Linked DNA regions of Longimicrobium terrae. The protein of the gene in region 2 binds, or shares a complex with, the protein of the main gene of each other region. Links are inferred from orthologs where the notes say so. Each region holds a gene or a part of one and is shown on either strand. Other genes may lie near its edges. The genes, in order: dnaN and HNQ61_RS10950.

Region 1 (10,363 bases), on a different replicon or contig from region 2:
AGGTGGAGGACGAGCTTACCGGCATCCCGTACGATCCGTCGGCATGGATGTCGGACGGGCGGCTGTACCCGCCGCAGAAGGACCGGATGCTGCGTGCACCTGCGGGGCACGTGACGGTATTCCGAAGCCGCGGGCACCTGACCCGTCTTGGTGAAAACGGCGCGATCGAGATCGTGCGGGTGAATGGCGCGGTAGAGTTCCGCAAGGCAGGCTCAGATGGCCGTCACATTCACGATCAGTCCGATCTGCCTGTTGATGACGGCGCATGAACAAGCCACATTCGATCAGCGATCCGTCAGCGCACCCGGAGTGGATGATGAATGATATTGAACGAATCGGCGAGGCACTGAGGAAAGCTCTTCCGGGTCTCTCGGTGCGTATCAGCGCTCCCGCCGTGGCGACGGGAAGCTGGTGGCTTGACGCTCTGCTTCATTCGCACCATGTGGTGGTGGAGTGGCGGCCGCGCACTGGGTTTGGTGTTTCTACCCCCTCCAATGATGATTACGGGGAGGGCGCGGATGAGATCTACGCCGGCCGAGACGAGGCGTTCGAACGAGTGCGCCGTCTTCTCCTTTCCGGCGGGAGAACGAATGACCCGGCAGTTCTCTCCCTGCCGAACGCGTCCTGACCAGATCTGCCGCTCAAACAACCACTGTGGCCATGCCGGAACCGATCAGCCTGCGCGAGAAGCTGTCGCGCTTTGACGACCACTGGAATCCGCGGGTAATCGCGGAGTTGAACGGGCAGCACGTAAAGCTCGCCAAGTTCCAGGGCGAGTTCGTGTGGCACGACCACGCGGACGAGGACGAGCTGTTCATGGTGCTGCGCGGCTCCTTTCGGATGGAGTTCCGCGACCGCGCCGTGGACGTGCGCGAGGGAGAGATCCTCGTTGTTCCGCGCGGTGTGGAGCACCGCCCCGTGGCGGACGAGGAAGTGCACGTTCTGCTCTTTGAACCCGCGGCCACGCGCCACACAGGCGATGTGGTGGATGCGCGCACCGTAACGGAGTACCAGTGGATCTGAAGCGGAGGCCGGTCTGCCCGGGTTGAAGAACGCTGGCCGGCCGCCGCCCAGCCGCTTCTCGCGCGCGGCGAGAGCGTGGGGATGGGGCTTCGCCGCCTTAGTGGCGCTGCTCGCGATCAGCCGCGTGCTGATGGCGCCCGATCCGTCCGGCGCGGGAGGCACCCGTGTGGCGGTGGCGCAGCTTGCGCACCTTCGGCCGGAGCTGGAGGCGCGCGCGAACGCCATGCAGGAGCTGTTTCCGGAAGGACGCGTGTTCACCCTGGCGCTGTACGGGCTCGCCTGGGTAGACGTGGGGCGTGGCGCCCCTGACGCGCCGACCCGTGCGCGGGCACTGGCCGAGGCGCGCTGGGCCCTCGCGCTGGCGGAGGCGCCCGCCTCGCAAGTGGGATACGGAGAGGCCGGCGGGCTTCCGCACGGGATGTTCTACGAGGGATGGACGGCGCACCTGCGGGCAGGAACGCTGCACTTGGGCGGCCGCGGCGCGGCGGAGGACACCGTGTTCCGCGCCTCATGCGAGCGGCTGGACGCGGCGTTCCGGCGCAACGGCCCATTCCTGGATTCGTACCCGGGGATGGCGTGGCCGGGCGACAACGCCGTGGGCGCGGCCGTGCTCCGCTCGTGCGGCACCCTGCTGGACCCGCGCTACACGGCGAGCGCGCAGGCGTGGCTGCGAGAGGCGCTGGAATCCACGGACCCCGCCACGGGGCTGCTTCCGCACGATGCCGGATTTCCGGACCCGCGCGGCGAATCGGTGGCGCTGATGATCCGCTTCGTGTACGAGATCGACCCCACGGTGGCGGCCGCACAGTACGCCGGGATGGAGCGCACCTTTGCCACACGCCTGCTGGGGCTGCTTCCCGCCGTCCGAGAGTTTCCCCGCGGCGTGGACGGCGAGGGCGACATCGATTCCGGGCCCGTGATTCTGGGCGTGAGCGCGCCGGCTTCGGTGGTGGGGATCGCGGCCGCGCGGATGACCGGGCATCACCAGGCCGCGGCGGACCTGCGGGCGACGCCCGAGGTGCTGGGCATTCCGCTGCAGTGGGGCGGAAAGCGGTCGTACGCGTTCGGCCAGTTGGCCGTGGGCGACGCATTCCTGGCGTGGTCCTCCGTGGTGCGGCCGTGGAACGCGCCCGCGTCCGCACCCTCCGCCTCTACGCCTTATGCAGGCTGGCGGGTGATCTGGTGCGCGCTCTGGGGGCTGGTGCTGGCGGTTGCGGCGACGCGGATCCTGCTGATCCTCGGCCCTCACGCGGGAGCTGGCTCACCGCTCCGCAGCGGGCGAATGCGGGACGACTACGCCGTGGATGCAGATCAGCCCCGCGGCTCGGGCGAGGCGCGGGGCTGATTCTGATCCACAAAGGGCGGACCTTCAGGTGTTGAGCGTTACGTCGCCGGGCTCGCTCCAGCCGGGGCGGCCGCGCAGTTCGGCGGCGAGCGGCGCCTGGCGGGTGGTCACCATCAGCACCGTCTGCTTCGCCTGCGTGACGAACATGTACTTGTGAAAGCCCGCGTCTTCGCGCGACACGCCGCGGGCCTTGAGCGCGTCCAGCGCGCGGTCCACCTCGGCCAGCGCGTCGCCGGGCTTGATCATCACGTGAAAAGGTGCGCTCATGCGTCCACTCCCGTTCCGCCGGGGTCGTCGTGCGAAAAGAGCCGGCTGGCCATCGCCCGCAATCCATGCGGCCGCGGCAGCGTGAACACGTCGCCCAGCACGCCGGACGAATCGCGCCGGTGCGGGGCCGCGGAGTCGTACAGCACCAGCACGCAGTGGTCCGAGCCCTCCACGTCAAAGCGGCACATCCCCTCGGGGTGGTCCGCCCCGCCCTCGACGTCGTGCGGCAGTTCGGCGATGCGCTCCAGCTCGGCGCCGCGCACCACCCGCGGGCGGTCCGTCGTCAGTCCGCCGGTCCAGCGGAAGACCGCCGCCGGCGCGCGGACACCCATGGTGGGCCCGGCCAGCACCAGCATGTCGTCGCCGTCGGCGGCCAACTCGCGGATTCCCAGCCCGTCCAGGTCCAGAAAGTGTTTTCGGTACGGCGTGCCGTCGTCCTCCACCGGCGCCAGCCGCAGCCGGCCCTCGCGCCTGGCCTCCTGGGGCAGAAGCTCCAGCGCGACCGCCCACCCGCGCAGCACGGGGCCGCGCAGGCCCAGGTACACGCGGCCGTCGCGCACCTCCAGCCCCTCGATGTCGAAGCCGTTGTCCTTGCCGGGCAGCTTCATGTACGCGCCCACGTGCTCGTCGTAGCGCAGCGCCCGCATGAGTGCGCTGCGGTGCCCGCGCCCCTTGACCCGCGCGGCGGTCAGCGTCCGCGCCGGGTCGTGCGGGTCCGGGCAGGAGCGCCGGGGCACGAGCCCGCCCTGCTCCGCGTCTTCCTGCAGCGGAATGCGGGCGAGCACGTAGCGGTTTTCCTCGATCTTCACCTTTGCCAGCGACTTGGCGCCCTCCTCGTCGCTCACGCCGCGCTTGATCTTGCCGCGCTTGCGGCCGTGCGATCCCGCGATCCACAGGTACGGCGGATCCCACGCGAAGCCCTCAATGTCTACCTCGCCGTCGGGGCCGCCGCACAGGTCCAGCAGCTCCGCCAGCGGATAGGTGCGGTGCTCGCCAAAGCGGCCGCCGCCCAGGTCCGTCACCCGCTCCAGCGTGGCCGTCTCGTCGCTGCCCAGGAACAGGTGGCGTCCCACGCGCACCACGGCGGACAGGCTCATGCGCGCTTCCTCGCCCTCCTTGCCCGTGCCGGGTGGCGCGTTGAGCGCGATGTGTACGGTGGATGTCGGCTTGGGCATAGCGCGGATCAGCGGGTGCGGATGGTGGCCGGGGCGGAAACCGCGCCGCCGCGCCGCCTCGTCAGACGGTACTCACCGTTCGCGGGGTCGTAGCGAAGCAGAGTACGCGATTCCTGGTCCAGCCAGTACGTTCCGTCGTGGTCGGATTGCCGCACCTCCACCCGCCACGCGCTCCGGGTGCCGGCGGCCAGCGCCAGCGGCTCCAGCCCGGAGACGTGCACCCGGGCGACCGCCACCGAGCTTCCCTCCCACACCGGCAGCGCGGCCGCGTACCCCGCCTCCAGCGGCAGCGCGCCCAGCAGCATGTCCATGGCCGCGCCCAGAAACACCGGCGCCGCAAGCGGATGCGTCACCATCGGCCGGTGCCCGTCGCCCGTGCGCACCTCGCCGTCGCGGAACTCCGTGGCGGACCGGCCGGAGCCGTAGCGCGCCAGCAGCACCGGGGCCAGCGTAGCCCGCGCCACCACGAAGCTGTCGGTGCTGAACACCGTCTTTCCTTCCATGATCCGCTCGGTCCGCGTAATGACGGGCACGCCGTCGCGCTCGCCCAGCCGGGTGGTCAGCAGCACGATCATTCCGCTGGGCACGCCGTCCACCATGAACTCCATGGCGTCTTCGCGGTCCGTGTAGTGGGCGGTCCGCAGCGACGGCGATCCCGGCCGCAGCGTGTCGGCGGGGGTCTGGGCCGCGGCGGGAGCGGCGGCGAGCAGGAAGGCGAAAAGGGCGATGCGCATTGGGCGTTCCGTCGATGAAGTGTGCCGCAGTCTACCCCTTTCGGCCACGGGCGGAAAGCGGGGCGCCTTACGTGCGGGGCCGCGGAGGGCCAGATTCCCGGCGACGAACTCCTGCGGATGAGGCAATGAGCGAGCGCGAACAGATCCTGAGGCACACCGAGGCGTACGTGCGCGAGCAGATGAGGGGTGAGGGAACGGGGCACGACTGGTGGCACGTGCACCGGGTGCGGGGGATGGCGCTGCGCCTGGCCCGCGACGAATCCGCGGACCCGTACGTGGTGGAACTCGCGGCGCTGCTTCACGATGTGGCCGACCACAAGTTTCACGGCGGCGACGAGACGGCCGGCCCCCGCGCGGCGCGCGAGTGGCTGGCGCGGGTGGATGCGGACGCGGCGACGATCGAGCACGTGGCCGACATCATCGCCCGCCTCTCGTTCAAGGGCGCGGGCGTGCCCACGCCCATGAGCACGCCGGAGGGCGCGGTCGTTCAGGACGCGGACCGGCTGGATGCCATCGGTGCCATCGGCATCGCGCGTGCGTTTGCGTACGGAGGCAGCCGCGGGCGGCCGCTTCACGATCCGGACGACGCGCCGGAGATGCACGACAGCTTTGAACGCTACAAGTCCGGCGGCGGGCCCACCATCAACCACTTTCACGAGAAGCTGCTGCTGCTGCGCGACCGGATGAACACGGCCGCGGCGCGGCGCATCGCGGACTCGCGCCACCGGTACATGCAGGAGTTTCTGGCGCAGTTCGACCGCGAGTGGAACGCGGCCGATTCGTTTTCCGACGGCGAGGGATGATGACGGACCGCAGCATGAAGGGACGCGTCTGCGTGATCACCGGCGCCACGGCGGGGATCGGCCAGGCGACCGCGGCCGGGCTGGCGCAGCGCGGCGCCACCGTCGTCCTCGTGGCGCGCAGCCGGGACAAGGCGCGTGCGTCGGCGGAGGAGATCATCCGCGCCACCGGCAACGAGCGCGTGCAGACGGTAATCGCCGACCTGTCCGTCCAGGCACAGGTGCGCGCGGCCGCGTCCGAGATCGCCGACCGCTTTCCCGCCATCCACGTCCTCGTCAACAACGCGGGAATGTACACCCGGCGTCGGGAAGTGACGGCGGACGGGATCGAGATGCAGCTGGCCGTCAATCACCTCGCCCCCTTTCTGCTCACCAACCTGCTGCTGGACCGGCTGCGCGCGGGCGCCCCGGCGCGGGTGGTGAACGTCAGCAGCGACGGGCACAAGGGCGGCCGGATCCGCTGGGACGATCCGGGGATGGCCAACGGCTACGGCGGCCTGCGGGCGTACGCCAACACCAAGCTGATGAACATTCTGTTCACGCGCGAACTGGCGCGGCGCGAGGATGTCTCGGTGCTGACGGCAAACGCGCTGCACCCGGGCGTGGTGGGCACGTCGCTGCTCTTTGGCGGGTTTGCGCCCATCAGCCTGTTCAAGCGCTTTCTGCGCACGCCGGAGCAGGGCGCCGCAACCTCCATCCATCTCGCCTCCTCGCCCGCCGTGGCAAAGATCACCGGCGGGTACTTCAAGGACGAAAAGCCCATTCAGCCCTCCGCCGCCGCCCGCGACGACGATGCCTCGCGCCGGCTGTGGGCGCTCAGCGAGCAGCTGACCGGCCTCGCGCCCCGCTGACGTTCATCCGCCGAATCATGAAAACGAGCCCCGTCCGCCGTCACAGGCGCCGGGGCTCGTTCGTGTCGGGAGATGCGCGATCGGGACTATCAACTCCGGCGTTTGGCGATCGCCTCGCGGACCTGGTGGACGACCTCCGCCGGATGCTCCACATCCACGATCAGCTTCTGGTACGCGCCGCCGTCGAGTTCGATGACGATGGCGCGCGCCGGACGGCTCACGTCCCAGAACGCGCTGTAGCCGGGGGAGACGTACGTTCCCGCGACGATCAGCCCCGGCACGAATGTTCCGGGCAGCCGGAAGCCTCTGACATTCCACAGCGAGACGTTCGGTTCTTCGCGGATCTCCGTCACGCTCGCCAGCGGGATGATCAGTCGCCGGCGCATCGCCAGCAGCACGTTCAGCCCCATGACGCGGACGATCAGCTTGTCGTCCCGGATGGTGATCTCGACCATTCTCCGTCCAGCCCTGTGCAGGAAGCAGCGTTTCGCGCCGACGGCCGCATCATCAGCCGTCCGTCGTTGCCCGTACGTCCGCTGGCGCAAAATAGTTTGCCATCACCCCGCGCACTCGTGCTATCATGCAGGCGTGATTTCCGTATTTCCGCCAATCTGAGCGCAGCCATTTGGCGCCGCCCGGTGATCCGCCGCGTCCGAGCATCTCGGCGACGAAACGCCGCGGCCGATGAAGCCCACGATCCTGGAGCCATGAAGAACACCTGGATACTCGCCCTGCTGCTCGCCGCGGCGCCAGCCCAGGCGCAGACCCGCGCCGACTCCGCGCTCGTCGGGCGGATCCTGGCGGCGGAGGACCGGCGCGATTCCACGAACGCGGCCCTGTCCGCGGGGATGCAGAGCGCTGAGCCGCGTGTGCGGGTGATCGCGCGCCGGGCCGCGCAGCGCATTCGCGATCCCAACTTCGCCGCGCGCGACTCGTTTCCCGCCGCGGCCCCGTCGCGCGCGTGGCCGGAGCCAGCGTGGCGGCTGCGCTACCGGGCGCTGGCGGAACGGAAGGATGACTGCGGAGCGATCCGCATGGCGCTGGCGGACAGCGTGTGGCAGGTCCGGCTCCGCGCGGCGGACGTGGCCGGCGCGGGGTGCGGCGCCGACTCGGCCGTGGTGCGCGTGCTGGCGGGATGGGTGGATGAACTGCCGCGCGACACGGGCCGGCGTTCCTCCGGCGGAGTGTCTTGGCACGCCGCCGCCCACGCGCAGGTCGCCCTCGCGCGGATCGCGCCCGCCGTCGCCCGGGAGCGCCTTCCGCGGCTCGCGTCGCATGCGGACTGGCACGTGCGCCTGTTCGCCGCCCGCGCCGCCGCCGTGCTCGCCGACACCGCCCGCCTGCGCGCATTCGCCCGCGACGCGGACGGCAACGTGCGCGAGGCGGCCATCGATGCGCTCTCCAAGCTGGCCGGTCATGGCGCGGACGACGTGTACCTGGCCGCGCTGGACGGAACCGATGCGCAGGCCGTGCGCGCCGCCGCCGTGGCGTTGAAGGACTCGCCGCTGCCCGCCGCGCGCATGGCGGCAAACGCGGCGTACGACCGGTGGGTGCGCCGCGCGAACGCTTCGGAGCGGGACGTCCGAGTCGCGCTGCTGGAGGCCGCCGGGCGCCCGGCCAGCGACGACCGTCCGCGTTCCGCGCGCGTGGACCTGCCCGCGGACGCCGTCGCGCTCGCGCTGGGGCGGGAAGTGCGCGTCCGCGTGTCGATGTCGCCCAGCGCCGGCGGTGGATCGTTCGTGGTGCGGCTGCGCGGCGACGTGGCGCCCGTCATGTCCGCGCGCGTGCTGGGGCTGGTGCAGAGCGGCTACTACGATGGCGGGAGCTGGCACCGCGTGGAGCCCGATTTCGTCATTCAGGGCGGCGGGCCGGGGACCAACGAGTACGTGGGATACGCGCACTACCTGCGGGATGAACTGTCGACCATCGCGCATCCGCGCGGCACCGTGGGGATGAGCACGCGCTCCCACGACACGGGCGACGCGCAGTGGTTCATCAACCTCAAGAACAATCCCAGCCTGGTGCGCGAGTACTCCATCTTTGCCGAGGTGATCGAGGGGATCGACGTGGTGGACGGCATTCTGGAAGGCGACATCGTCTCCACCATGCGAGTGGAGCCCGCCGCGCGCTGACCGAAAATCGCCCCGGATCGCGGAACGCCGACGTTGGCCTGAGAGCCGCGCCGCGGGCGGGAGAAGCTTCCTGCCCTTCTCCGCCACCGTCGTACAATCCTCCGCGCCGCCGGGGACCGTGGAAGCGGATGGAAACAGAAACGGGGGGAGCGCGATCCGGCGCTCCCCCCGTTTTCCTTCATCCACCGTACCCGGTCAGCTGAGAAGGCGCAGCGGCATGACGAGGCACAGGTAGTCCGGCGTGTCCTCGTTGCCGATGGGCTGCATGGTCGCGGCGCGCTCCGGCGCCTTGAAGCCCATCCGCACCTCGTCCGTCGGCATGTAGCGCAGCAGTTCCAGCAGGTACTGCGCGTTGAAGCCGATCTCCAGCGGATCGCCATCGTACTCCACCTGCAGCTCTTCCGTCGCGGTGCCCACGTCGGGCGTTTCCACGGCGAAGCGCAGCATGGGGCCGCCCAGCGACAGGCGGATGCGGTGCGTCTGGTCGCTCGCCACGATGGCCATGCGGCGGACGGCCGCCTGCAGCGCGCCCTTGTCCGCCACCATCGTCTTGTCGTTATCCTTGGGGATTACCTGCTCGTAGTTCGGGTACGGCCCCTCGATGAGCCGCGTGTAGATCTGCACGTTCTCGCCGCGGAAGCCGATGTGGTTCTCGCTGCGGCCCACCTCCACCGAATCGTCGGCGCGGAACAGGCGCTGCACCTGGCCCAGCGCCTTGGGGTGCACGATGAAGTCGCCCGGAGGCGCCGCGGTGTCCGCGCCGGCTCCGCCGCCATCGACGGAGAGCGTCATCTTGGCCAGGCGGTGCCCGTTGGTGGCCACCATCCGCATTTCGCCGTCGCCGAGCTGCCAGAGCACGCCGTTCAGAATCGGCCGCGTCTCCTCCGTCGATGCCGCGAACGACACGTGGGTGATCAGGCGCTGCAGGTCCTGCCCGGTGACGCGCCAGCTTTCGGCGAAGTCCACCTTGGGGAACGCGGGAAACTCGTCGCGCGGCAGGCCGTTCAGCTTGTACCGCGTGCGTCCGCTGGAGATCTGGATGGAATCGCCCTGCGTGGTGAACTCCACCGTGCCGGGCAGTTCGCGGGCGATCTCCTGCAGCTTCTTGGCGGGGGCGGTAATGGCTCCGGCCTCGGCCACGTCGGCGGCCACGCGCACCGAGACGGCGGTATCCAGGTCCGTCCCGCTCATCCGCACCGCGCCGTCTTCGGCCTCGATCAGGATGTTGGACAGCACGGGCAGCGTGGTGCGGGTGGGAATGCTTCCCGCCACCGCCGCCAGCCCCTGCTGAAGGTTCTCACGCGTGATCGTGAATCGCATACGTTGGTCGCGAACGGCTTCAGGGTGACCCGTTATCCACGGGAAGGCTTATCACCACAATAAAGATATAGATGTTCGTAACAGTAGTAGAGAGCGTGGATTCGTGCATAACTCTCTTCTACGTCCCGCAACCCGCTGTGCCGCAACGTTCTGCGGGCGTCCCGGCTCTGTGGATGCCGGTGTGTACAACTCGCGGGTTCTCCACGTTGTCCCCATTCCCACAGCCGGGGGCGGTACTCCACAACTTACCCACAAGTCGTCCACACCGGTTGTCCACGCCGCATCTGGACGGTCGTCTGTACCCTTTGCGGACAGGGATGACGGCCTGTGCGGGCGTGTCCCTCCGCTGCGCTCCGGGCCGGGCTGCGGGCGCCGTAGGCAACGATACAGCTGTTGCCAACGGCGGCGAGCCAGCCCCGCGCGCCCGGCTTCCTCGCCGACCTCCATCCCCGGGACACGCGCGCGGGTCCGTCTCGCCCCTCCGGGCCCGCATCCCTCACGTGAAGTGCGTGAGTGCTGGGTGCGTGAGTGCGGCAGCGCTGATGCTTCCGGTGCGGCTCTCCAAGTCCTTCGCCGGCGGAGAGAGGCCCCCATCCCCGACCCTTCCCCCAAAAACCCCTGGGGGAAGGGAGACTCAGCTTGGGTTCAGGCGCCGGCTCACGCGAAATCCGCCTTGCACCCACATCCCGTTGGGGTGTGCTCCCTCTCCCACATCC
Region 2 (10,453 bases):
GGCGAGATCGTGATTCCGGTGGATGGATCGCTTTCGTTCGAGGAGCTGCAGCTTCGGCTGCACCCGGCGGAGAGCCGCGTGCGCAAGCTGGCGGCGGTGCATCCCGCCACGCTGGTCGCGTTCGACCTGCTGCTGGGCGCGCGCGGGGGGGTGCTGGTGGACCGTCCCCTGCGCGAGCGGCGGGCGAAGCTGCAGGCGTTCGCGGACCAGTTCTTTGCGGAACGCGTGGCGCTCTCGCCCGTGACGGACGACGCGGAGCAGGCGCGCGCGTGGCTGGAACAGGGAGAGAAGGGGCTGGACGGCGTGATGGCCAAGCGGCTGGACCTGCCCTACCTGTCCGGCGAGCGAACGGGGATGGTCAAGATCAAGAACGTGCGCACGGCGGACTGCGTGGTCGGCGGGTTCCGCTATGCGCAGAAGGAGCGCGTCGTCGGCTCGCTTCTCCTTGGGCTGTATGATGAGGTGGGGAAGCTGAACCACGTCGGCTTCTGCTCCAGCATCAGCCGCGGCGAGCGGAAGGAATTGACGGAGCGGTTGGAGGCGCTGCGCGGCGGCGAGGGGTTCAGCGGCGCCGCGCCGGGCGGGGAAAGCCGCTGGACGCGCATGTCGGACCGGTCCACCGAGTGGGAGCCGCTGCTGACGGAACTGGTGGTGGAAGTGAGCTACGACCACTTCACCGGCGGCCGTTTTCGCCACGGTACCGGGTTCGTGCGGTGGCGGCCGGACAAGGCGCCGGAGCAGTGCACCTACGCCCAGCTGGGCACCGCGGGGCGCGAGTCGCTCCGGCTATTGGGCGTGTAGGCGGGCGTTCCGGGAGCCGCGGTCAGGAAACGATCGGGTGAGGTGGAGGAGACAATCCATCCACCTTCTTGTCCCGGCTGGTCGCGTGACCCATGTCCCCAGGGTGCGCGCGACCTCGAAACTTCCTGTCCCGCCGCGCCGTTGATGCGGCGGGACGTCCGCGTCTGCTCCGGTCCCACTCCGGCGAAACCGGCGGATGCAGAGAACGTGACGGCCCGAATTCTGCTCCGGCCGAACCACGAATCGGTCAACTGCGCGGACCCGTTCCGCGCACCTACACCCTGTACCCGAAAACGAGAGATGAAGAAAGCTGCCGCTGGTTTGTTCGCTGTTCTCGCTACGGCCGCCCTCGCCGGGACGGCCTCGGCCCAGGTGTGCGCGGGCTTCCCGTCGTCCGATCGCGGGTTCTACTTCGGTGGCCGCGCGGACTTCCCCGAGGACCAGGACTCCTTTGGTGTGGAGGCCAACTACAACGCGGCCGGCCCCATCGGCGTGTACGGCGGTCTGAACGTGATCACGATTGACGAAGTCGAAGATTCGGACACCAACGAGTTCTTTGCCGGCGTCGCGTTCGAGACGCCCGCGCTGGGCATGATGATCGGGCCGCGCGTGTCGGCGTGCCCGGTGATCGAGGGCCGCGTGCGGTCGTTCGAGGATTTCGGCGACCTCGTGCAGGTTCCCATCGGCCTGGGCCTGGGCGCTGACCTGGGCATCCCCGTGGGGCCGTCGGTGTCGGGCTACGTGCAGCCGCAGGTGGTGTTCTCGCGCTTCAACCCGGAAGACGACGACATCGACACCGAGACCGAGACCGACTTCGGCATCAAGGCCGGCGCCAACATCGGCTTCAGCCTGCTGACCATCGGCGGCGAAGTGCGCCACGTCTTCCAGGAAGACGCGGACCCGCTGTTCGCCATCCGCGTCGGCATCCGCCTGTAAGGCAGCTGCCCTGACCACAGCCGCCGGGCGTGCATCGCACGCCCGGCGGTTCTTTTTCCCCCTCCCACGAGCGCCATCCCGCCCACCTCGCCCCTCACCGTCATCCATCCCGTCTTCTCCCCACCTGACCCGCCTCCGCCCCGATCCGCCGTCCCACCCCGAATCCAGTCCTCAGTCCTATTCCCTATTCCCCATTCCCTACTCCCTATTCCCCAGCAGCCGACCCATTGCCCCTTTCCGCCACGGCGCTTTCAGCCCGCGACCGTGTCCATCTTACGCGTTTATGTGTCCGCATAGAGACACACCTGTGTCATCGTGGATGATGAAAAGTGTTGCACCGCAACGATTTCTCAGTTGGCACCGGTGATGCTTTACTCCACGGCGGGCACCGGACGTTCGGTATACAGCGTCGCGGTGCACGGACGGACGTGACCCGCCGGCGCAGAGCCGGCGGCAGACCACCGGGCACGGAGCCCGGAGCAGCGCAGCAGGCAGGCGCTTGCCGAGGCCGCCATCTGGGGCGGAGCGGCATGACACTTTTCAGGATGAACAAATCGTGAACAAGAAGCTGATCTTTTCGGTGCTGGTGGCGGGCACTGCCCTGACCTCGACCGGCCTTAGCGCGCAGGTTTCCAAGAACGCCGGCCTGCTGCTCAACGCGCACGTGCTCGGCAGCGGCCTCACGATCGAGGACGAAGATGCCGAGGGCGGCGTGGGCGCCGGCATCACGGCGGGCTACGGCTTCAACGAGAATCTGTCGATCTACCTGACGGTCGACGGCGCCAAGATGAAGTACGACGAGGGCAGCGACCCGACCGGCGAAGAAACCTACACGCTGGCGCAGGCCGACCTTGGGCTGCGCTATACCTTCGGCAGCACCGCCAACTCGCTGCGCCCGTACCTGAACGCGGCCGTCAGCGGCGTCAGCCGCTCGGACGAGTTTGACGACACCGATTTCACGCTCACCGGCCCCGCGGGCACCTTCGGCGCCGGCCTGCAGTACTTCTTCAGCCCGAGCCTGGCGCTGGACACCAACCTGCAGGTGAGCCTGGGCAAGTTCAACAAGTACACGGTGGACGGTGACGACGTCGACTTCGACGACGACGGGGAGCCGAGCCTCACCGGTTCGCGCCTGCAGGTGGGCCTGAGCTGGCATCCGTAATCGGACGCAGCACGCGGGCGCGGTCTTCGGACCGCGCCCGTTTTTTTGTCGATGGTGGTTCGTGAGACAAGGATGACCGGCGCCGCGGGCTGAGCCGGACGTTCACGGCGGGGTGCGAGGCGATACGGCTTTCGCATCGCGCGGCGACGCCGGGCCTCATCGCCCGGGTACGAAAAACAGGAACGGCCGCGGCGCGCTGATGCGCGTCACGGGCGTGCTTCCGTGCGTCCATCAACCTCGCAGATGCGGAGCGTTTTTCCGATTTTTTTTCCCGGTGGAATGCGGGATCTTTCCGTGATCGCGGCGTGTATCCGTCGGGCGCTGATCGCAAGAACATTCATTTCCGGACCCGGGCCGGTGACGGAAATGTGAACCTGACGGTGCCCGGCCAGACGGCACGGGCACGCACGCCGGCGGCCGCTGCTCCATCTCCGGAGAGCGTCGTGCCCGGCGCACCCTGCACCCCAGGATCGGCCATGAAGCGTACTCTGTTTGGCACCACGGTCGCGCTCGCGCTCCTTGCCCTGCCCGCGGCGGGGCGGGCGCAGACGGGATGGAGTCTGGGCGCGAACCTGGCCGGCGCATCGTTCAGCGGGGGCACCGGGCCCCGCGGCGGTCTGGGCGGCGGCGTGACGGTGGAGTACGGCCTTACCGAGCGCCTGGGCGTGTACCTGGCCGGGCAGCACAACGGCAGCGTCGGCACGGTAGACGACCAGCAGTACGGGGTTCTCACCTCCGGCACCACGCAGGGAGACCTGGGCCTCCGCTACCGCCTGGGCCGGTCGACCTCGTCGTTCCGCCCGTACGTGAGCCTGGCCGCCAGCGCCATTTCCCTGCACGAGAGTGCGCCCGTCAGCGGCGAAAACTCGTTCAGTTCCACCACGTACGGCTTGGCCGGCACGCTGGGCGTCGGCGTGCAGCACGCAATCTCCCGCCACACCGCGCTGGACCTGGGGCTGCAGCGCACCATCGGCGGATTGACGCGCATCAAGGCGGACGGAGAAGACCGCAAACTGTGGTCGGACCGCGGCTTTGGCGCATCGAGGCTGCGGGTGGGCATCACCTGGCGCCCGTAGTAGCCTGACTGGTTCTGTTGGATGAGAAGCCCCGGAATACCCACTGTGTTCCGGGGCTTCTGGCATGGTGCACCGATCGCCGCGGATCGGTGGGACGGACGGATATGCGTTCGGCGTGGATGGCACTCTGCCGGCTCAGGCGGTGCGATCCAGTTCCCACCGCTGCAGTTCGATGAGATTGCCCTCCGGATCCGCCGCGTACACGAAGGTGATCCGACCCTTCCCCGGCACGACGGCTTCGGTGATGCGCCCGACCTCCGCCCCGCCGTGAAGCACGACCTCGGCGAGCACGGCGGCAACGTCATCCACCTCAAACGCGATGTGGCCGAAGCCGGTGCGGTTGGCCACCTGCGGCGGATTCGGCTCCATCGACGAATACGAGTACACCTCCAGCGTCGGCCCCGCGTCACCGAATCCCGGAAGGCGCAGATGCACGCCGTTCAGCCGCGCCCCGGGCACTCCGGTGCCCGCTTCCAGCCACGCCCCGGATTGCGAGCGCACCGGCGGCACCCGCACGCATTCAAACACCTGCTCGTAAAAGGCGGCCAGCCGCTCCCAGTCGCGGGCCACCACGTTGGTATGCGCGTACTTCATCATGCCTCCCGTCGCGAGAACCTGTGCATCTCCGGCCACCCGGAGTGCAGCATCAGGTGAAAGATACGGCTTGGGATGGCCGGCGGCGCCGGTTGCATGACCCGCTGCGTGGTTGTGGGTGTCGCAGGCAAAACGCCGTTCCGCTTCCGTGGTGAGTGGGTCCTGGCGGAGCCATCGATGAAGAGAGCCCCGGGAGACGCGATCGTCTCCCGGGGCTCTCCATCATTCGCTTCCCGCCATCCGGCGAAAGGATTACCGCTGCTGCATGGGAAGCTGAATCATGGGCATGGCGCTGCCGCTCACCTGGGGCATCTTGCCGTCCCAGCGCTTGGTCATCTCGTACTGCACCAGCGTGCCGGTGATGCTCTGCGAAAGCAGGCGGTTGGCCTCGGCCTGGGCCTGCGCCTCGGCCAGAATCGCCTTGGCGCGGCCGGCCGCCTTGATGCTGTCGCCCTGCGCCTGGTACATGTTCTTCTGCAGCTCGTTCTGGGCCGTCAGCGCCTGCTGCTGCATCACGTTCTTGGCGTTGATGGCGTCCATGACGGCGCCCGGCGCGCGGATTTCGTTGATGGTGAACTGCTTGACCACGAATCCGTACGGAGCCAGCCGCTGGCTCAGCAGCCCCTGCGCCTGCATCACCGTCTGCGCCTTCTTGGGGCCCAGGATGGCCGCGATCTCCTCGCTCCCCACCACCTCCTGCAGCGCCTGGCGAATCGCCTGCTTCAGGTAGCTGTGCTGGATCGTTTCGATGTCCGTGCGGAACGTCTGGTACAGCAGCGGCGCCCGCGCGGGCTCCAGCTCGAACGAGAGCGACACGTCCATGGAAACCGGCTGGCCCTCCATGCTGTTGACGTTGATCTCGTCGTTGCTGTTGTTGGTGTTGGCGCGCGCCAGCACCAGCGTCTGCATGTAGACGGGATACTCCTCGATCCCCGTGGTGAACGGGTTTCGCAGGTGCATTCCGGCGCTCATCGGCTTGGGATCCACGCCGCCCCGCAGCTTGTGAATCACGATTCCCACGTGCCCGGGGTTCACGTAGGTAAACGCCTGCGGGATGCTGATGAGAAGGATGAGCGCGACGGCGACCCACCCCCAGGCCATTCCGCGGAACATGCGGCCCACGCCGGCACCGACCGATGACGACGACGGGCGTTTGGAACCGGGCATCTTGATGGCGTCCATGATTCTGCGTTGTCATCCGCCGTGGCGGACCTTGAAAGGAGTGCGCCCCTGCCGGAGCGCTTCAGGCGGCCGTACCGATCGTGGCCGCGGGGGAGAATACGGGGCGGGGAGGGGGCGAGTTTCGCCGTAACCGGCTGCGTCCGCTGCGCTTCAGCTCTGGCTGGGTCTGCTGACCCATCCCGGCCGTGAATGCGGATGCGTACCGTTGTCGGGCAGTTCGCGACGGAAATCAGACGCTCACTCCCCATCAGGATCCACGGCCATGACCGATACGCTTGCCCCCGCGCACTTTCTGAACGCCCGTCTGGACGCCGCATTTGGCGATCCCGCCGATCCCATGGCGCTGCTGGACGCTCGCGCCGCGGAGTTTCTGGCCGGTCAGCAGTCGATCGTGTGGGAGTGCGACGCGGCCACCTTTGTCTTTTCGCACGTGAGCCAGTCGGCGAAGGAGATTCTGGGCTACCCCGCGTCCCGGTGGACGGACGAGCCGACCTTCTGGGCCGATGTGGTGCTGCATGACGACGACCGCGAGGCGTCGGTGACGTTCTGCGTGGCCGAGACGCAGTGCGACCGCGACCACGACTTCGAGTACCGGGCGCGCGCCATCGACGGCCGCATCGTGCGGCTGCGCGACTACGTGCGCGTGATTCCCGCGACGGGGGATGCGCCCAAGCGGCTGCGCGGCATCATGCTCGTGATCGACTGACGCACTTCAACAGAAACGCCTCACGCAGAGCAGCGGAGACGCAGAGGATGATGGAAAAGGATGAGAAGCCTTCATCCTCATCCTTGCCTTCTCTCTCTGCTGCTCTGCTGCTCTGCGTGAGGCGTTGTTGCTGTTCATCGCGCCGCCCAGGTGCGTCAGTCGCTCTCGAGCCGGGCGAGGTTGCCCCGGGCGATCACGGAACCGGCCTGGCCGGCGCGCCGGTACCAGGCCGCGGCTTTCCGGTGGTTCTCCGGAACCCCCAGGCCGCCGTCGTACAGGGCGCCGATGCTGTTCATGGCCTCGGCGGAGCCGAGTTCGGCTGCTTTGCGATACCACGCCATCGCCATCCCGTAGTCCTGGACGGTGCCCACGCCGTCCTGGTGGCTCCGGCCTACCGCCAGCATCCCGCGCCGTGATCCCGCGGCCGCGGCTGCGCGGTACCATTGGAGCGCGAGCGACGGGTCCCGCGGCACGGCCTGCCCGAACTGGTACATCGCTCCCAGATCGACCATGGCCTCGATGGAGCCAGCTTCGCGGGCCCTGCCGTACCACGCCAGCGCGTCGCGGTAACCGTCTTCCGTCATCCGCCGCGCGGCGAGGTGGCCCAGGCTGCGCATGGACTCCGCGTGGTGCAGCAAGGCGGCTTTTTGGAACCATTCCCTGGCCAGGTGCTCTCGCCGGTCGGTGCCCTGACCGGCGAGATACGCGTTGGCCAGCACGTACATCGCGTGCGGGTTGCGCTCCTTCACCGCACCGTCGTGCACCAGCCCGAATCCGATCCCGGGCTGCGAATCCACGCCGCGGCCGTTGAGGTACATGTAGCCCAGGCACCCCATGGCCTCGCCGTCTTTCGCGGCCACGCCACGCGCGAATGCCTCGGCCGCGGCCGTGTAGTTCCGGTCGTGGTACAGTGCCTTGCCGTCCGCCACGTCCTTTGCGGGTCCCCCGAGAGCGGCGGATGCCAGCGACATCGCGCCCTGACCGGGTGCGTGCGTCTTGACGTCCGTGGCGGAAACCGATCCGCAGGCAATGTCGGAGGCAGTAAGCTCCAGCGGGACGGGCGGCTCCCGGACCAGCCGCGCCGTCGTGACTGCGCAGGCGAGGGCGGCGGCGGATGCAAAGGCGACAACGCGGGGACGGACCCGCGGAAGCGTTTTTACCAGGACAAGATCGGCGGCGTCTTTCTTCTCACCCAGCAGAATCTTCGGGTATTCGGACTCCAGTATCCCGTGTACCTGCAATGCCGTCAGCCCCTTGTCGAACGCCCTGCGAACCGAGTCGCCGTTCGCGATCGACTGATAGAACCGGCTGTTGAAGATGATGGCGGCGTCGTCGCTGATCTTGCTCGTGGTACCGATGGCGCATCCCACGATGTTCGCGATGGCCTGCGCGACATCGTGACTGGAGCACGCGGCGACGACTACCAGCCGCACCGGGCCTTTGTACTGCCTGAAAACCTTCGCGAGCGCCTCTGCATCCACGTTGTGAGGATGGAGCCCGTCCGCGTGCACGAACCTGAGGCCCTGCTTCCCGCCGTGCCCGCTGAAATGCACGATGCGCGCGTCCGCATGTTCCAGGAAATCCAGAAAGTCGTCCGCCCGCGCGGCACCGTGCGCCTCAAAATGGAGGCGATGTGCATGGCGCGCCTTTCTGACCTGTGTCTCGATCCGGTGCATCTCCTCGGCGATCTCCAAAGGCGCGCCGCCGGGCCGGGCGAGGATGGGGTCCGCCGAAAAGAACAGGACTTTGGTCTTTCGCATGATGGACTCACACAAGGATTGAAGAACGCAACATTGATCATCAGACATACTGCAAATCAGCTGCACCACCAGCGCAAGCCAGCCCTAACTTCACCGGACTGCACGGACGCCGGTCCATCCACCGCTCCGATCCCGGACGTATCTCGCTCTTCTTCTCCTCCTCCGTGACCTCCGTGCATCCCCCGTGACCTCCGTGTGAAACGGCAGTTCCCTTTGCCGTTCATCCACAAAACACGGAGCGAGGATCAGGACTCGGCTTCGGAGTCGCCTCGGCCGCGGTGCCGGTCCTTGGGGTCGCGGTTGGCGATGCGCGCTGGCACCAGCGTGCCGCGCCCGTACTTTCCGCGCAGCTTGTCCGACGCTTCCGCCAGCCGCCGGTCGCGCTCCGTTTCGCCGCTCCCTTCCACGTCGGCGAAAAGCTCCGGCTCCGCTTCCTGCTCCGGCCCCAGCTTGCTGACGCCCACGCCCAGCAGCCGGATTCCCCCCGCGCGCCGCGCCAGCAGTTCGCGGAACAGCTCCCGAGCCACGGCGTAGATCGCGCGGTCGCTTTCAATCGGCTCCGGCGCGGTGCGGCTGGCACTGCGGTCGGTGAAGTCGGCGTAGCGCACGCGCACGGTCACGGTGCGTGCCCGCAGCCCTTCCGCGCGCAGCGAGGCGCCCGTTTCCACGGCCAGCATCAGCAGCCGCGTTTCCAGCTCTTCGCGGTCGCTGATGTCCATGGGAAACGTGCGCTCGTGCGACACGGACTTCTGCGGCCCCCGGCGCGACACCCGTCCGCCGTCCTCGCCGCGCGCCAGGCGGTGCAGCCACGGCCCGCGCGAATCGCCCACCCAGGAGACCACCGTCGCCAGGTCCTGCACGGCCAGGTCGCGCACCATGGTCACGCCGCGCCGCCGCAGCGACTCGGCGAGCGCGGGCCCCACGCCGGGGATGTCGGACACGGGAAAGCGCGCCATGAACTCCGCCTCGCCTCCCGGCGGCACGATGCACACGCCGAACGGCTTGTTCACCGACGCGGCGATCTTGGCCAGCGTGCGCCCCGTCGCCCCGCCGATGCTGATGCTGATGCCCGTGCGCTCCATCACCTCGCGCTGAATGCGCAGCGCGGTCTGCTCCAGCGGCTCGCCGTGGTACATCAGCTCCGTCCCGGTGAGGTCCAGGTAGAACTCGTCCACGCTGGCCGCCTCCACCACGGGGCTGAAGTCGTCCAGCACCGCCCGCACCTCCACGTGCTTGCCGCGCACGACCTCGCCGGGGACGGGGGCGAAGACGGCGCCCGGGCACAGGCGCACGGCGGTGGCCATGGGCATGCCCGCGTGCACGCCGAACGCGCGCGCCGCGTACGAGGCGCTGGTCACCACGCCGCGCCCCGTGGGGCTGCCGCCCACGATCACCAGCTCCGAGCGGCCCGCGCCCTCCGGGTCCGCCAACATGGCGCAGCGCACGAAGTACGAGTCGCAGTCGGCCAGCAGAATGCGCGGTTCGCTCAAGACGCGGAGGCGGAAGCCGTTTTGTGAGGGGATGATGAGCGGCACCGGGCGGGGATGGTGCCGCGGCGCGCGACGAACAATAATGCGGGCGATGACGGAGCGGTATCGCCGCCCGTCCCCGCCTTCCTTCCCGCCCGTTCCCTGACGGAGCCGCGGCGGGCAACCCTCCCGCATCTACCGGCATCCCACTCGCCGGACCCGTGAGCGGACCATGGACGATACCGACAACCACCTGATCCACCAGGCCCGTCAGGGCGACGGCGGCGCCGTGCGCGCGCTGTACGAACGGCACGCCCAGCGGGTGTATGCCGTCGTAAAGCGGCTGGCCGGCCACGACGACGCCCTGGCCGAAGACTGGGCGCAGGAAGCCTGGGTGCGCGCCATCCGCGCGCTTCCCACCTTTCGCGGCGATGCACGCTTCACCACGTGGCTGCACCGCATCGCGGTGAACAGCGCGCTGCACGGCCGCCGCACCCGCATGCGCAAGGCGGGGCGCGAGACGGTGATGATGGACGACACGTTCTCCGTTCGCGCGGTGGCGGATACGTCCGTGCTCAAGATCCGTCTGGAGCGCGCGATGGAGCAGCTGCCCGAAGGGATGAGAAAGGTGCTGGTCCTGCACGACGTGGAGGGCTACACCCACGAGGAAATCGGCGAGATGCTGGGCGTAACGGCCGGCACCTGCAAGAGCCAGCTCTTCAAGGCCCGCGCGCGCATGCGCAGGCTGCTGGCTCCGCGGCCCGCCG

What was found.
Region 1: the proteins of HNQ61_RS10950 (region 2) and dnaN are in contact, whole or in part, in a solved structure (PDB 1OK7), measured with the Escherichia coli proteins. The link is inferred for Longimicrobium terrae from one-to-one orthologs.

The regions. Positions count from the first base shown.
Region 1 is NZ_JACHIA010000007.1:192,182-202,544, reverse strand. The notes cover bases 7,586-10,363. They hold dnaN (DNA polymerase III subunit beta), read right to left. Parts: upstream 9,648-10,363; coding sequence 8,523-9,647; downstream 7,586-8,522. Other genes in these bases: HNQ61_RS14150 (peptidylprolyl isomerase), read left to right, coding at 7,586-8,327. In the rest of the region: HNQ61_RS14200 (hypothetical protein), read left to right, coding at 1-269; HNQ61_RS14195 (hypothetical protein), read left to right, coding at 266-628; HNQ61_RS14190 (cupin domain-containing protein), read left to right, coding at 661-1,023; HNQ61_RS14185 (hypothetical protein), read left to right, coding at 1,046-2,368; HNQ61_RS14180 (hypothetical protein), read right to left, coding at 2,393-2,635; HNQ61_RS14175 (DUF3616 domain-containing protein), read right to left, coding at 2,632-3,810; HNQ61_RS14170 (DUF3108 domain-containing protein), read right to left, coding at 3,819-4,544; HNQ61_RS14165 (HD domain-containing protein), read left to right, coding at 4,670-5,347; HNQ61_RS14160 (SDR family oxidoreductase), read left to right, coding at 5,347-6,195; HNQ61_RS14155 (hypothetical protein), read right to left, coding at 6,285-6,740; more of HNQ61_RS14150, read left to right, coding at 6,903-7,585. UniProt on the Escherichia coli protein: Confers DNA tethering and processivity to DNA polymerases and other proteins. Acts as a clamp, forming a ring around DNA (a reaction catalyzed by the clamp-loading complex) which diffuses in an ATP-independent manner freely and bidirectionally along dsDNA.
Region 2 is NZ_JACHIA010000005.1:174,055-184,507, forward strand. The notes cover bases 7,586-10,453. They hold HNQ61_RS10950 (Y-family DNA polymerase), read right to left. Parts: upstream 9,708-10,453; coding sequence 8,463-9,707; downstream 7,586-8,462. Other genes in these bases: HNQ61_RS10945 (CHAT domain-containing protein), read right to left, coding at 7,586-8,217; HNQ61_RS10955 (RNA polymerase sigma factor), read left to right, coding at 9,919-10,453. In the rest of the region: HNQ61_RS10910 (ATP-dependent DNA ligase), read left to right, coding at 1-801; HNQ61_RS10915 (outer membrane beta-barrel protein), read left to right, coding at 1,102-1,737; HNQ61_RS10920 (outer membrane beta-barrel protein), read left to right, coding at 2,294-2,899; HNQ61_RS10925 (outer membrane beta-barrel protein), read left to right, coding at 3,376-3,975; HNQ61_RS10930 (VOC family protein), read right to left, coding at 4,111-4,569; HNQ61_RS10935 (prohibitin family protein), read right to left, coding at 4,822-5,751; HNQ61_RS10940 (PAS domain-containing protein), read left to right, coding at 6,014-6,457; more of HNQ61_RS10945, read right to left, coding at 6,613-7,585. UniProt on the Escherichia coli protein: Poorly processive, error-prone DNA polymerase involved in translesion repair and untargeted mutagenesis. Copies undamaged DNA at stalled replication forks, which arise in vivo from mismatched or misaligned primer ends.